DNA from 2 places in the Mesobacillus sp. MER 48 genome. Region 2 is predicted to be linked to the other one. Evidence: a T-box and tRNA genes for the amino acid it is inferred to sense, from the RefSeq annotation. Region 2 holds a T-box; the other holds one or more tRNA genes.
The links. A T-box is a leader RNA that pairs with one kind of tRNA and senses whether it is charged. The one in region 2 lies ahead of alaS (alanine--tRNA ligase), so its partner is inferred to be a tRNA-Ala.

Region 1: it encodes a tRNA-Ala, which carries the amino acid that the T-box ahead of alaS (alanine--tRNA ligase) is inferred to sense. The anticodon was not compared.

What each region holds. Positions count from the first base shown of each region.
Region 1 is NZ_JAMAUR010000017.1:11,003-16,494, forward strand. It holds gene M3593_RS23300 (glycoside hydrolase family 31 protein) at 1-1,088, shown strand, start outside; gene M3593_RS23305 (glycoside hydrolase family 13 protein) at 1,067-2,776, shown strand; tRNA gene M3593_RS23310 (tRNA-Ala) at 2,826-2,898, opposite strand; gene M3593_RS23315 (MgtC/SapB family protein) at 3,005-3,700, opposite strand; gene M3593_RS23320 (DMT family transporter) at 3,848-4,762, shown strand; gene M3593_RS23325 (GNAT family N-acetyltransferase) at 4,777-5,328, shown strand; gene M3593_RS23330 (GNAT family N-acetyltransferase) at 5,329-5,492, shown strand, end outside.
Region 2 is NZ_JAMAUR010000001.1:977,147-982,638, forward strand. It holds gene alaS (alanine--tRNA ligase) at 81-2,714, opposite strand; T-box leader at 2,790-3,002, opposite strand; gene M3593_RS05065 (AI-2E family transporter) at 3,068-4,147, opposite strand; gene M3593_RS05070 (YrzQ family protein) at 4,428-4,562, opposite strand; gene M3593_RS05075 (hypothetical protein) at 4,586-4,777, opposite strand; gene M3593_RS05080 (PRC-barrel domain-containing protein) at 4,787-5,263, opposite strand; gene recD2 (SF1B family DNA helicase RecD2) at 5,389-5,492, opposite strand, start outside.

The DNA.
Region 1 (5,492 bases), on a different contig from region 2:
AGACTATGGATCTCGATGTGATGCATGATGTGGATGGAGAACTGAAACCGCATTTGGAGATGCACAACACCTACGGACTCTATATGAGCAAAGCAACTGCCGAAGGACTTTCAGAGCTACTCCCCGATAAACGTCCTTTCGTTTTGACCCGTGCTGGTTATGCGGGTATCCAAAGATATGCCACCGTCTGGACGGGAGATAACCGAAGCCATTGGGAGCATCTTGAAATGTCACTGCCAATGATCATGAATCTTGGCATATCAGGGGTTGCTTTTACTGGAGCGGATGTTGGCGGTTTCTCTTCTGACTGTACACCCGAATTGTTGATTAGGTGGACACAGGTCGGGGCTTTCATGCCTTATTTCAGAAATCATAGTGTACAGGACAGTATCCGACAGGAGCCATGGGTTTTTGGTGAAGACACAACTGAAATAGTAAAAAAATACATCAAGCTGAGATATAAGTGGCTCCCTTATCTATATTCCCTTTTCCATGAGTCATCTCAAACGGGAGTTCCAATCGTTCGTCCTCTTGTGATGGAATATCCAGAGGATGAAAATACATTTAATATCAGCGATCAGTTCCTATTGGGGAGCAATGTCATGATCGCGCCTATTTTACGGCCGGGTACCACCCATCGGTCCATCTATCTTCCTGAGGGAGTTTGGTATGATTACTGGACTAAAGAATCCTATCAAGGTGGAAAGTATGTCTTAATAGAAGCAGCGTTAAATAAGCTCCCAATCTTTATAAAAGAAGGAACCATTCTTCCTATGGGGTCAGAGGTTCAAAATACAACTGAAAATCAAATCCTTGAGATTGAAGTTTATGCTGGTGATAAAGGGAAGTTCAGTTTGTATGAAGATGATGGAAGTTCCCTTGGCTATAAAGATGGTCATTATTCCATCACAAATTTCCAAACTGAAATGAATGAGGGTTATCTAAAAGTTAATGTAAATATAAGTGGAGATAAGCAATGGAAAAGCCAAGCAAAAGGAATGAAGGTTTATGGCTACTCGGGAGACGTTAGGGTTGAGAATTTATCTGAAGTAAGGGAGCCGGAGAAATGGAAAATCGAGATACTGTAGTGGAAAAGGTAAAGAATGACCAACAATGGTGGAAAAAAAGTATTGTATATCAAATCTATCCTCGAAGTTTTTATGATTCCAATGGTGATGGTATTGGGGATTTGCAGGGGATTATCCAAAAGTTGGATTACTTAAAGGAGCTTGGCGTGGATGTGATCTGGCTAAGTCCTATCTATGACTCTCCAAATGACGATAACGGTTATGACATAAGGGATTACTACCAAATAATGAAGGAATTTGGAACGATGGAGGATTTGGATCATCTTCTTGATGCCGCTCATCAGCGAGGACTGAAAATCATCATGGATTTAGTAGTGAATCATACTTCTGACGAACACTTCTGGTTTGTAGAATCGAAGAAAGCTCAGGAAAATCCGTATCGAGACTATTATGTTTGGAAGCCAGGAAAAAACGGAAAAGAGCCGAACAATTGGGGATCGATTTTCAGCGGGCCGGCCTGGGATTTTGACGAAAATACAAATGAATATTATCTGCATCTTTTTTCAAAAAAACAGCCTGATTTGAACTGGGAAAATCCAGCTCTAAGGAATGAAATTTACACCATGATGAAGTTTTGGCTCGATAAAGGCATAGACGGTTTTCGTATGGACGTCATTAACTTTATTTCTAAGGTCCCTGGTCTTCCGGATGGGGAGGTTAAAGAAGGTGCTATATATGGGGATGGAGGTCCATACTTCGTAAACGGACCAAAGATTCATGAATACTTGAGAGAGATGAATGAAAAAGTTCTATCTAACTACGATATTTTGACTGTTGGGGAGATGCCGGGAGCGAGTACTGCAGACGCGGTCATTTACACATATCCTGACAATAAGGAAATTAACATGATTTTCACTTTTGAACACATGGGATTAGATAGTGGTCCTACTGAAAAATGGGATCTCAAACCTTTGAACCTGGTTGATTTAAAGGAAAATCTGACAAAATGGCAGATTGAAATGCATGGCACAGGTTGGAATAGCTTATATTGGAATAACCATGACCAGCCAAGGATTGTTTCCCGGTTTGGTGATGACCAAGAGTACCGAGTGGTATCTGCCAAAATGCTTGCGACTTGCCTTCACATGATGCAGGGGACACCTTATATTTATCAGGGTGAAGAGATCGGGATGACAAATGTGAAGTTTGAATCCATCGAACACTATCAAGACGTCGAGACATTAAACATGTTCAGAGAAAAACGATCTCTTGGAGTTCCAACAGAAGATATCATGAAATCAATTTATGTAAAAGGCAGGGACAACGCCAGGACTCCTATGCAGTGGAACGAACAAACTCATAGCGGCTTCACGAAAGGAACTCCATGGATCAAAGTAAATCCACGCTATAAAGAAATTAATGTAGAAGCCGCTTTAGCAGATAAAGAGTCTATTTTTTATCATTATAAACATTTAATTGCTCTTAGAAAGAAATTAGATGTCATCACAACCGGTGACTTCAATCTATTATTTGAGGATCATCCAAAGCTTTTTGCATATGAGCGAAGAAGTGAGAATGAAAAGGTTGTTGTGTTGTGTAACTTTAGTAGAGACGAAATTGTTATTGAAGAAGAAGTATTCTTAACTGAAATTGCTCAAGCAGAATTGATTGTACAGAATTATAAAGAAGTAGAACACGGTAAGTTAAGGCCATATGAAACATTAGTTTATTATCAAAAAGGTAATTAATAACTAAAAAAGCTGCAAAACCAATTGGTTTTGCAGCTTTTTTGGTAAGTGGAGAATAGGGGGCTCGAACCCCTGACCTCAACGCTGCCAGCGTTGCGCTCTCCCAGCTGAGCTAATCCCCCGTATCTGTTTAGATAAGGTACAAGAAAGATTATATCTCCTTCTTTATGGACATGCAAGACAAAAATTTCGGAAATAAGCAAAAAAGCCGCTCATCCGCGGCTTTTCTCATAATCCTTCAATCTCAACCCTGTTAATGCCATCAATTTCTGACACCGCCTCATATACATCCGTTGTCTTTCTGCGGAAGTCCACGGTTACGATCAATTGAACCAGCTGGTTCCCTTCAGCAAGATCCTTAATGCGGACATTTTTCAATGAGATTTTTTCCGCTTTGATCCTGGTAATAATGTCTGCAATGCTTTGTCTCGTAGTAACATTGAACTGCAGCCGGATCTCTTTTTCCCTTAATTGCCTTGGACCAATGAAGGTCATAAGGAATGGGATGAATTCAACACTGACAATCAGCAGTGCTACACCAGCAATGGCTTCCCAGTAAAATCCGGCACCCACTGTGATTCCGATTCCTGCAGCACCCCATATCATCGCTGCCGTCGTCAAACCGGAAATGGTATCATTCCCTCTTCGTAAAATAACCCCTGCACCGAGGAAACCAATACCAGAGACAATCTGGGCAGCCAGGCGTAGTGGATCCATCGTGATATTGACGTCTTCATCCCCGGGAAACATATAGGCTGATTCACTTGATACAACCGTCAACAGACAGCTGACGATTGATATGACTAAGCTCGTTTTAAGACCGACCGGTTTTCTTTTAATCTCCCTTTCGAGACCGATTATAAGCCCCAGAAAAGCAGATATCCCAAGCTTAAGCAAAATTTCCATATCAATTGATGAAAGCATACTGATCTCCTGCCCCTTATAAGATGTATTTACTTTCCCTAAAAATACTGAATTAAACACGGTATAGCGATTAAATTTCATTTAAGGTAAGCTAAAAATTCGATTTCATTGTAAAATACATATAATTCATATTAAAGGAGAATGGAAATGGAATCACCAAAACTAAATCCATATCTGGCAGTTGCAGTCGGTGTAGTGGCTGTATCGACCTCTGCCATTCTGGTTAAAGTTTCATCAGCGCCCTCCGGTGTCATTGCATTTTACAGATTGTTCTTTTCTGTTTTGCTGATGCTACCGGTATTTCTTATAAAGTATGTTTCGGAGCTTCGTCTTATTACGATGCGGGATTGGATGTTTAGCGGGATTGCCGGCATATTCCTAGCCTTTCACTTTATCCTCTGGTTCGAATCCCTAAACTATACTTCGGTAGCGAGTTCAACCGTCCTGGTCACACTTCAGCCGCTTTTTGCATTTATAGGAGCGTATTTTTTCTTTAAAGAGCGTGTATCTTTAAAAGCTATACTAAGTGGAATTATTGCCATCGGCGGGAGTGTCATCATTAGCTGGGGCGATTTTAAGGTTAGTGGCAGTGCGTTATTTGGAGACTTTTTGGCTATTGTAGCCTGCGCATTGGTCACTGTTTATCTATTATTTGGCCAAACAGTGAGGAAGAGGATGTCCCTGATCACCTATACCTTCATTGTCTATAGCATCAGTTCAATAACTTTATTTTTCTATGTAATAGCTGTAGGTGAATCCTTCTATCCGTACCCTGCTAGTGACTGGGTTTATTTTATTCTCCTCGCACTGATTCCGACCTTGCTTGGCCACACCCTGTTCAACTGGTCGGTTAAATGGATCAGCGCTTCGGTCATTTCAATGGCCATCTTGTTTGAACCAGTAGGTGCAACTCTATTGGCCTTCTACCTTCTTGGCGAAAAAGTCATGTTGACCCAGGTAATCGGAGGATTAATTGTTATTGCTGGTATAACTTTATTTTTAGTTGATGAAAGAAAAATGAAAATCAAGAACCAGACAGAGATAAAATCAATCTCAGGTTAGGGGTGTATAAGGGTATGGAAATCAGAAAAGCTGCGATTGGGGATGCTCAGGGCATTGCCAAGGTTCACGTGAAAAGCTGGCAAGAAACGTATCAAGGTATAGTAAGCCAGGAGTATCTTGATTCATTGAAGGCAGAGGATCGCCAGCCTTTATGGGAAAAGAGCATCACACAAACCGCCGAAACTTCCCCGGTATATGTTGCTGTTACTACAGATGGAGAAATAGTAGGCTTTGCATCTTTTGGTAAAGAGAGGACAGGCGAATCCGAGGCAGATGGGGAGTTGTATGCCATTTACCTTCTGAAAAAGTACCAAAGAGAACGAATCGGTTTGAAGCTTCTTCAAGCTGGTTTAGAGGAATTATTAGGGCAAAAATATGATGCCATGCTTGTGTGGGTACTTGAGGAAAATGAAAGCCGGAAGTTTTATGAAAGTCTCCAACCAGTAAAAGCAGAAGAAGAAGAAGTCGAAATAGCAGGCAAAAAATATCCCGAAATAGCTTATCTATGGAAGGACTTAAAATTACTTCATCGGGCAGTAATAGAAAAACAGTCAGGGGAAAGATAAATGGAGCTGGAGAGTGTGTTTGAACAATTTCCTTTGTTGGAGACGGAAAGGTTTTATTTAAGACAGCTCAAAATAGAAGATGCCCCACAAATCTTCAGTTATTTTTCGCAGGATCCTGTGACTAAATATTATAATCTTGAGAGTTTTACACAAGGACAGCAAGC
Region 2 (5,492 bases):
CGAATGCACCTCACTTTTAAGAAATGGCAGGTAAAATTTTCTTTCAAGATACCTTCATTCTACACTACTTTACTTTTATATCAAATTGATTTTACCCATTCTTCGGCAAATTGAAGCGCATTGTCGAGTTTTGATGGGTCTTTTCCGCCAGCCTGGGCCATATCCGGACGGCCTCCGCCGCCGCCGCCGCAAATGGCTGCTGCTTCCTTGATCAATTTTCCAGCCTGATAGCCTTGCTTGATCAAATCATCTGTAACAGCTGCAATCAGGTTGACCTTGCTGCCATCTGTCATGCCAAGCAGGATGACTGCAGAACCAAGTTTTTGCTTTAAGTCATCAGCCATATTTCGCAGGCTGTTCATATCAGAAGCCTGGACGCGTGCAGCAAGCAGTTGGACACCGTTAATTTCTTTGACCTGTGATGTTAGGCTCCCTGCTTCAATATTTCCCAATTTAGCAGCAAGGGATTCATTTTCGCGCTGCAGCTGCTTCATTTCTGTGAGCAGTGAATCGATCCTGTTCGCCACTTCCCTCGGAGAAGTCTTCAGCTTACCAGCAGCTTCCTTCAGTATGCCGATCTGGTCGTTAAGCACCTTGTAAGCCGCTTCGCCGGTTACAGCCTCTATCCTTCTTGTTCCAGCACCGATGCCGCCTTCGGATACAATCTTGAAAAGCCCGATGACAGATGTATTAGGAACATGGCATCCGCCGCAAAGCTCGAGGCTGTAGTCGCCAACTTTTACGACACGGACAATATCACCATATTTCTCGCCAAACAATGCCATCGCACCCATTGCCTTCGCTTCAGCAATTGGCTTGAAGCTCGTCTCCACCTGGATGCTTCTCCAGATTTTTTCGTTGACGATAGCTTCTACTTGCTCAAGTTCTTCAGCGGTTACCTGGCCGAAGTGAGAAAAGTCGAATCGGAGTCTGTCTGGCTCGACAAGTGACCCTGCCTGATTGACGTGCGTGCCCAGTACATCCTTCAACGCCTGATGCAGCAGGTGTGTTGCAGTATGGTTCTTGATGATTTTTGCACGGTTATCCTGATCGACTTTTGCAGTGACTTCAAGTCCTTTCGAAACAGTTCCTTCCACCACCACTGCATTGTGGAGGTTTTGACCATTCGGAGCTTTCTTGACGTCTTTCACTGACAGCTTGACGCCATTTGCTTCGACTGTACCTTTATCAGCTATCTGTCCGCCGCTTTCAGCGTAGAAAGGTGTGACATCAAGGATGAAATGGATTTCGTCGCCAGCATTCGCTTCCTCAACAAGCTCGCCTTCCTTAATCAATGCAACGATTTTGCTGTTCGTTTCAAAGTTATCATATCCGACGAACTCGCTGCTTTCTTTAATATCCCCCAGAACGCCTCCCTGAACCTGCATGGAACCAACATCCTGGCGTGCCGCACGAGCTCTTTCACGCTGGAGTTCCATTTCTCTTTCAAAGCCTTCGTGGTCGACCTTCAAACCTTCTTCTTCTGCATACTCTTCGGTCAGTTCAACTGGAAATCCATATGTGTCGTATAGTCTGAAGACATCCTCACCCTGGATTTTGCCGCTGCCTTTTTCCTTTTCCTTCTTAATCAATTCAGAGAGAATAGCGAGGCCTTCGTGCAGCGTTTCATGGAAGCGGTCTTCTTCATTTTTGATGACCTTCTGGATAAAGTCGGTCTTTTCTTTTACTTCCGGGTAGAAATCATGCATGATTTCGCCCACTACCGGCACCAATTCAAACATGAATGGCCGGTTGATGTTCAGCTTTTTTGCATAACGTACAGCACGGCGCAATAAACGGCGAAGTACATACCCGCGGCCTTCGTTGGAAGGAAGTGCACCGTCACCGACAGCGAAAGCTACAGTACGGATGTGGTCAGCAATAACTTTGAATGCTTCATCCTTCTCTTTGGACTGTCCGTATTTTTCACCGGAGATTTCCTCAGTTGCATTGATGATTGGCATGAACAAGTCTGTTTCAAAGTTTGTTGGAACATCCTGGACTACAGAAGCCATACGCTCCAGTCCCATACCAGTATCAATATTTTTCTTCGGAAGCGGCGTGTATGTGCCATCCGGATTATGGTTGAATTCAGAGAACACAAGGTTCCATACTTCGAGGTAACGGTCATTTTCACCGCCAGGATAAAGCTCCGGATCTTCAGGGTCGTTGCCGTATTCAGGACCTCTGTCATAGAAGATTTCTGTGTTCGGACCGCTTGGGCCTTCACCGATGTCCCAGAAGTTACCCTCCAGACGGATGATCCGCTCTTCAGGAATGCCGATTTTATCTTTCCAGATGTTAAACGCCTCATCATCCTCAGGGTGAATCGTCACGGATAATTTTTCAGGATCAAATCCGATCCACTTCTCACTCGTTAGAAATTCCCATGCAAATTCAATTGCTTCTACCTTGAAGTAGTCACCGATCGAAAAGTTGCCGAGCATTTCAAAGAAGGTATGGTGGCGTGCTGTTTTGCCGACATTTTCGATGTCATTCGTACGAATCGATTTTTGCGCATTGGTGATACGCGGGTTTGCCGGAATAACACGGCCGTCAAAATACTTCTTCAATGTCGCTACACCGCTGTTGATCCAAAGCAAGGACGGATCATCGTGCGGAACAAGCGAAGCACTTGGCTCTATGGCATGGCCTTTTTCCTTAAAAAATTCAAGATACATTCTTCTGATTTCAGAACCTGTCAGTTTCTTCATGAAACAAACCTCCTAAATCCTTGTGAAATTTTAGCTTTCAGGGATTTTAGGCAACAAAAAAAGCCCTCATCCCTGGACAGGGACGAGAGCTTGCTCGCGGTACCACCCTGATTATGGACGCAAAAACGCACGCCCATCTCTCAATGACGCTTTAACGCAGCTGCTACGGCAGGTTTTGCCTGCACTCCGGAATAGCCTTCTGTTATCCTTCACCGGGGATTCTTTCAGCCTGGGCAATCCCTCTCTGGACGATGGTCTATAACATACTCGTTCCTTCTACATTTTTCGAATTATTAATCTATAGCCGAATTATATATAGCTGGATTGCGTTTGTCAAACGACTTGGCATAAATTTATGTCGGACGTGCTTTTTTTCTCTCAAGAATGATGTGGTCTTTTGCGTGGATCAGTGCCGCCCTCAAAACAACCAGTACGGGAACGGCCAAAATCAGCCCAAGGATGCCGCCTACTTCTTCTCCTGCCAGAAGCGCGAACATGATCATCAAAGGATGCATATGCAGGCTTTTTCCGACAATCAGCGGGGATAGGATGTTACCTTCCAGAAATTGCAGTGAAAAGACGATCACAAGTGACAGCAGTACCATTTTCATAGACATTGTTGCGGCGATGATGACAGCCGGTATTGCCCCAATGATCGGACCGAAATACGGGATCACATTCGTAATTCCGACAATGGCTCCAAGAAGGAGCGAATACTTAATACCCGCAAGCCAGAAAAACAACGAGGAGAGCACACCGATGATCAGACAGATGAGAAGCTGGCCGCGTATATAGCTGCCGAGCGACTTGTCGACTTCATGAAGAAATCTTGCGCCCGGCTGCCTCCATTGCCTGGGGGTTAAGTACCAGGCTGCCTTTTTCATTGCATCGAAGTCCTTAAGCATGTAAAAGGCAATGAACGGAATCACCGCAATCGTCAAAATGGAATTAATGATTCCCATCAAAACAGACATCGTTCCTGCAAGCACTCCATCAAGCCATTGCTCCATACTGTTGATTCCATCCTCGATCCTCTCATGTATCCCTGCTGGCCATGTCGAGGTCTGGTCAACCACATTGTTAACCATCTGTTTATATTGTTCGGCGAAATATGGGGCGTTCTCCGTCAAATCACGCAGCTGGCGGATTAAAGCAGGAATACCCTTATAAAAAGCAAAACCTGCGCCGCCAAAAAATAAAATATAAATGATCAAAATCGATACTCCCCGGTGCAAGCCCCTTTGGTGAAGGGATTCAACAATCGGGTGAAGCAGATATGTAATGAAAGCAGCTATCGAAAAAGGAATCAGCAATGATATTAATATTTGAAGCACAGGTACCCATAGAGATTGAAGCTTGATAAAAACAAAAAGTACAATAAACAAAAGGAGAAGAAATCCAAGCCGGTAGTACCATTTCATTTGGATATTCACCATGTTCGCCCTCCCTCCTGTTTATTCTTGAAAGAAAGGAAGCGGATTATACCTTTTATTGGTACCGAGGCGGGATTTTTTTAAATAAAAAGGACCGATAATTTACTTTTTATAGCGAGTTTTTGCTTTTTATAGCGAGTTTTTAGTTTTTATAGCGACTTTTTACTTTTTATAGCGACTTTCGCCATAATATAGCGAACTGGAAATTCCGGAGGTTTTTTTCCATTTCCCCAACTAGAAAATCCCCTGCATAAAAAACTACAGGGGATTGGTTCCTTTTTTAAAGAAATGCTTTTGTCATTTTTCTGCCTAGCTTCTTCATTTTCCTGCCAGACACCATATTGTTGTTGGAAGCATAGTTATAGGCTGCCATACCTGCGCCAAATGCGATCACGGAGGTTAACATTTTGTTCATGTGTTTCACCTCTTCGGTTTATTTTACATGCCGTATTGACGTTGATCTTCGTCGAATAAGTCATCAAGGGAGCTGAGGGTTCCATCCTCTTCGACTTGATGGGTATGGATCAGACCTTTATTCAAAGACAGTTCTATGAAGCAATTCCAGCAATAATATTGGTTGATGCCAATTTTGCCAATATCCTTGCTTCTGCAATTGGGACAACTTAACATAAGGACACCTCATCTCGGTTTAACTGTCACGATGATGGCATCCTTTCCGATTGCAGGCGGACCGGTTGTCTTGACGACACGCTTTCCATTCATGATATCCGAAAAAAAGCCATCCGTTAGTTCGTACCCTACAATCGTGCCCAATTCTTCCATGAAATATACGTCTTCCAACAAACCTAGCTGTTCTCCATCCCTTGATAACAGGATCTTGCCAGCAAGTCCCTCATTATGCTCGAACGTATATTCAGGCTCTGCCTCCAAATGCTCCAACGCTGCTTTGTCTTTTACCATTACACCATCCCAGCCAAAGGATTCAACCTGACCTATCTTGACCTGAAACGTTTTCTTGATGAATGCACCCTTTTTTACAAGTAAGCCTACAACGCTTCCATTGCTTGAAATGCTCACATCACAAACTTCGCCCAGTTTTTGACCACTCGCCAATTCATATACAGGCAATCCCTTTAAAAGTGAAAATGTCCGCAAAAGTGTGTCCCGCCTTTCCGAACACTCTTAGTTTCCTCCGTCTCGGGCAAATCATGATGTGTAAGGTTTTCCAAAGCGTTTCACTGTCTGTAAAAATAAAAAAGAATCCACATAGCTGCGGATTCTTATGCATTATTCTCTTCCATAAAATCATAAGGAGACACGTTCTCCATTCCGATCATCGGGTCCGCGCTCTTCATCATTTCCAGATAGTCAACCTGCTTACTGT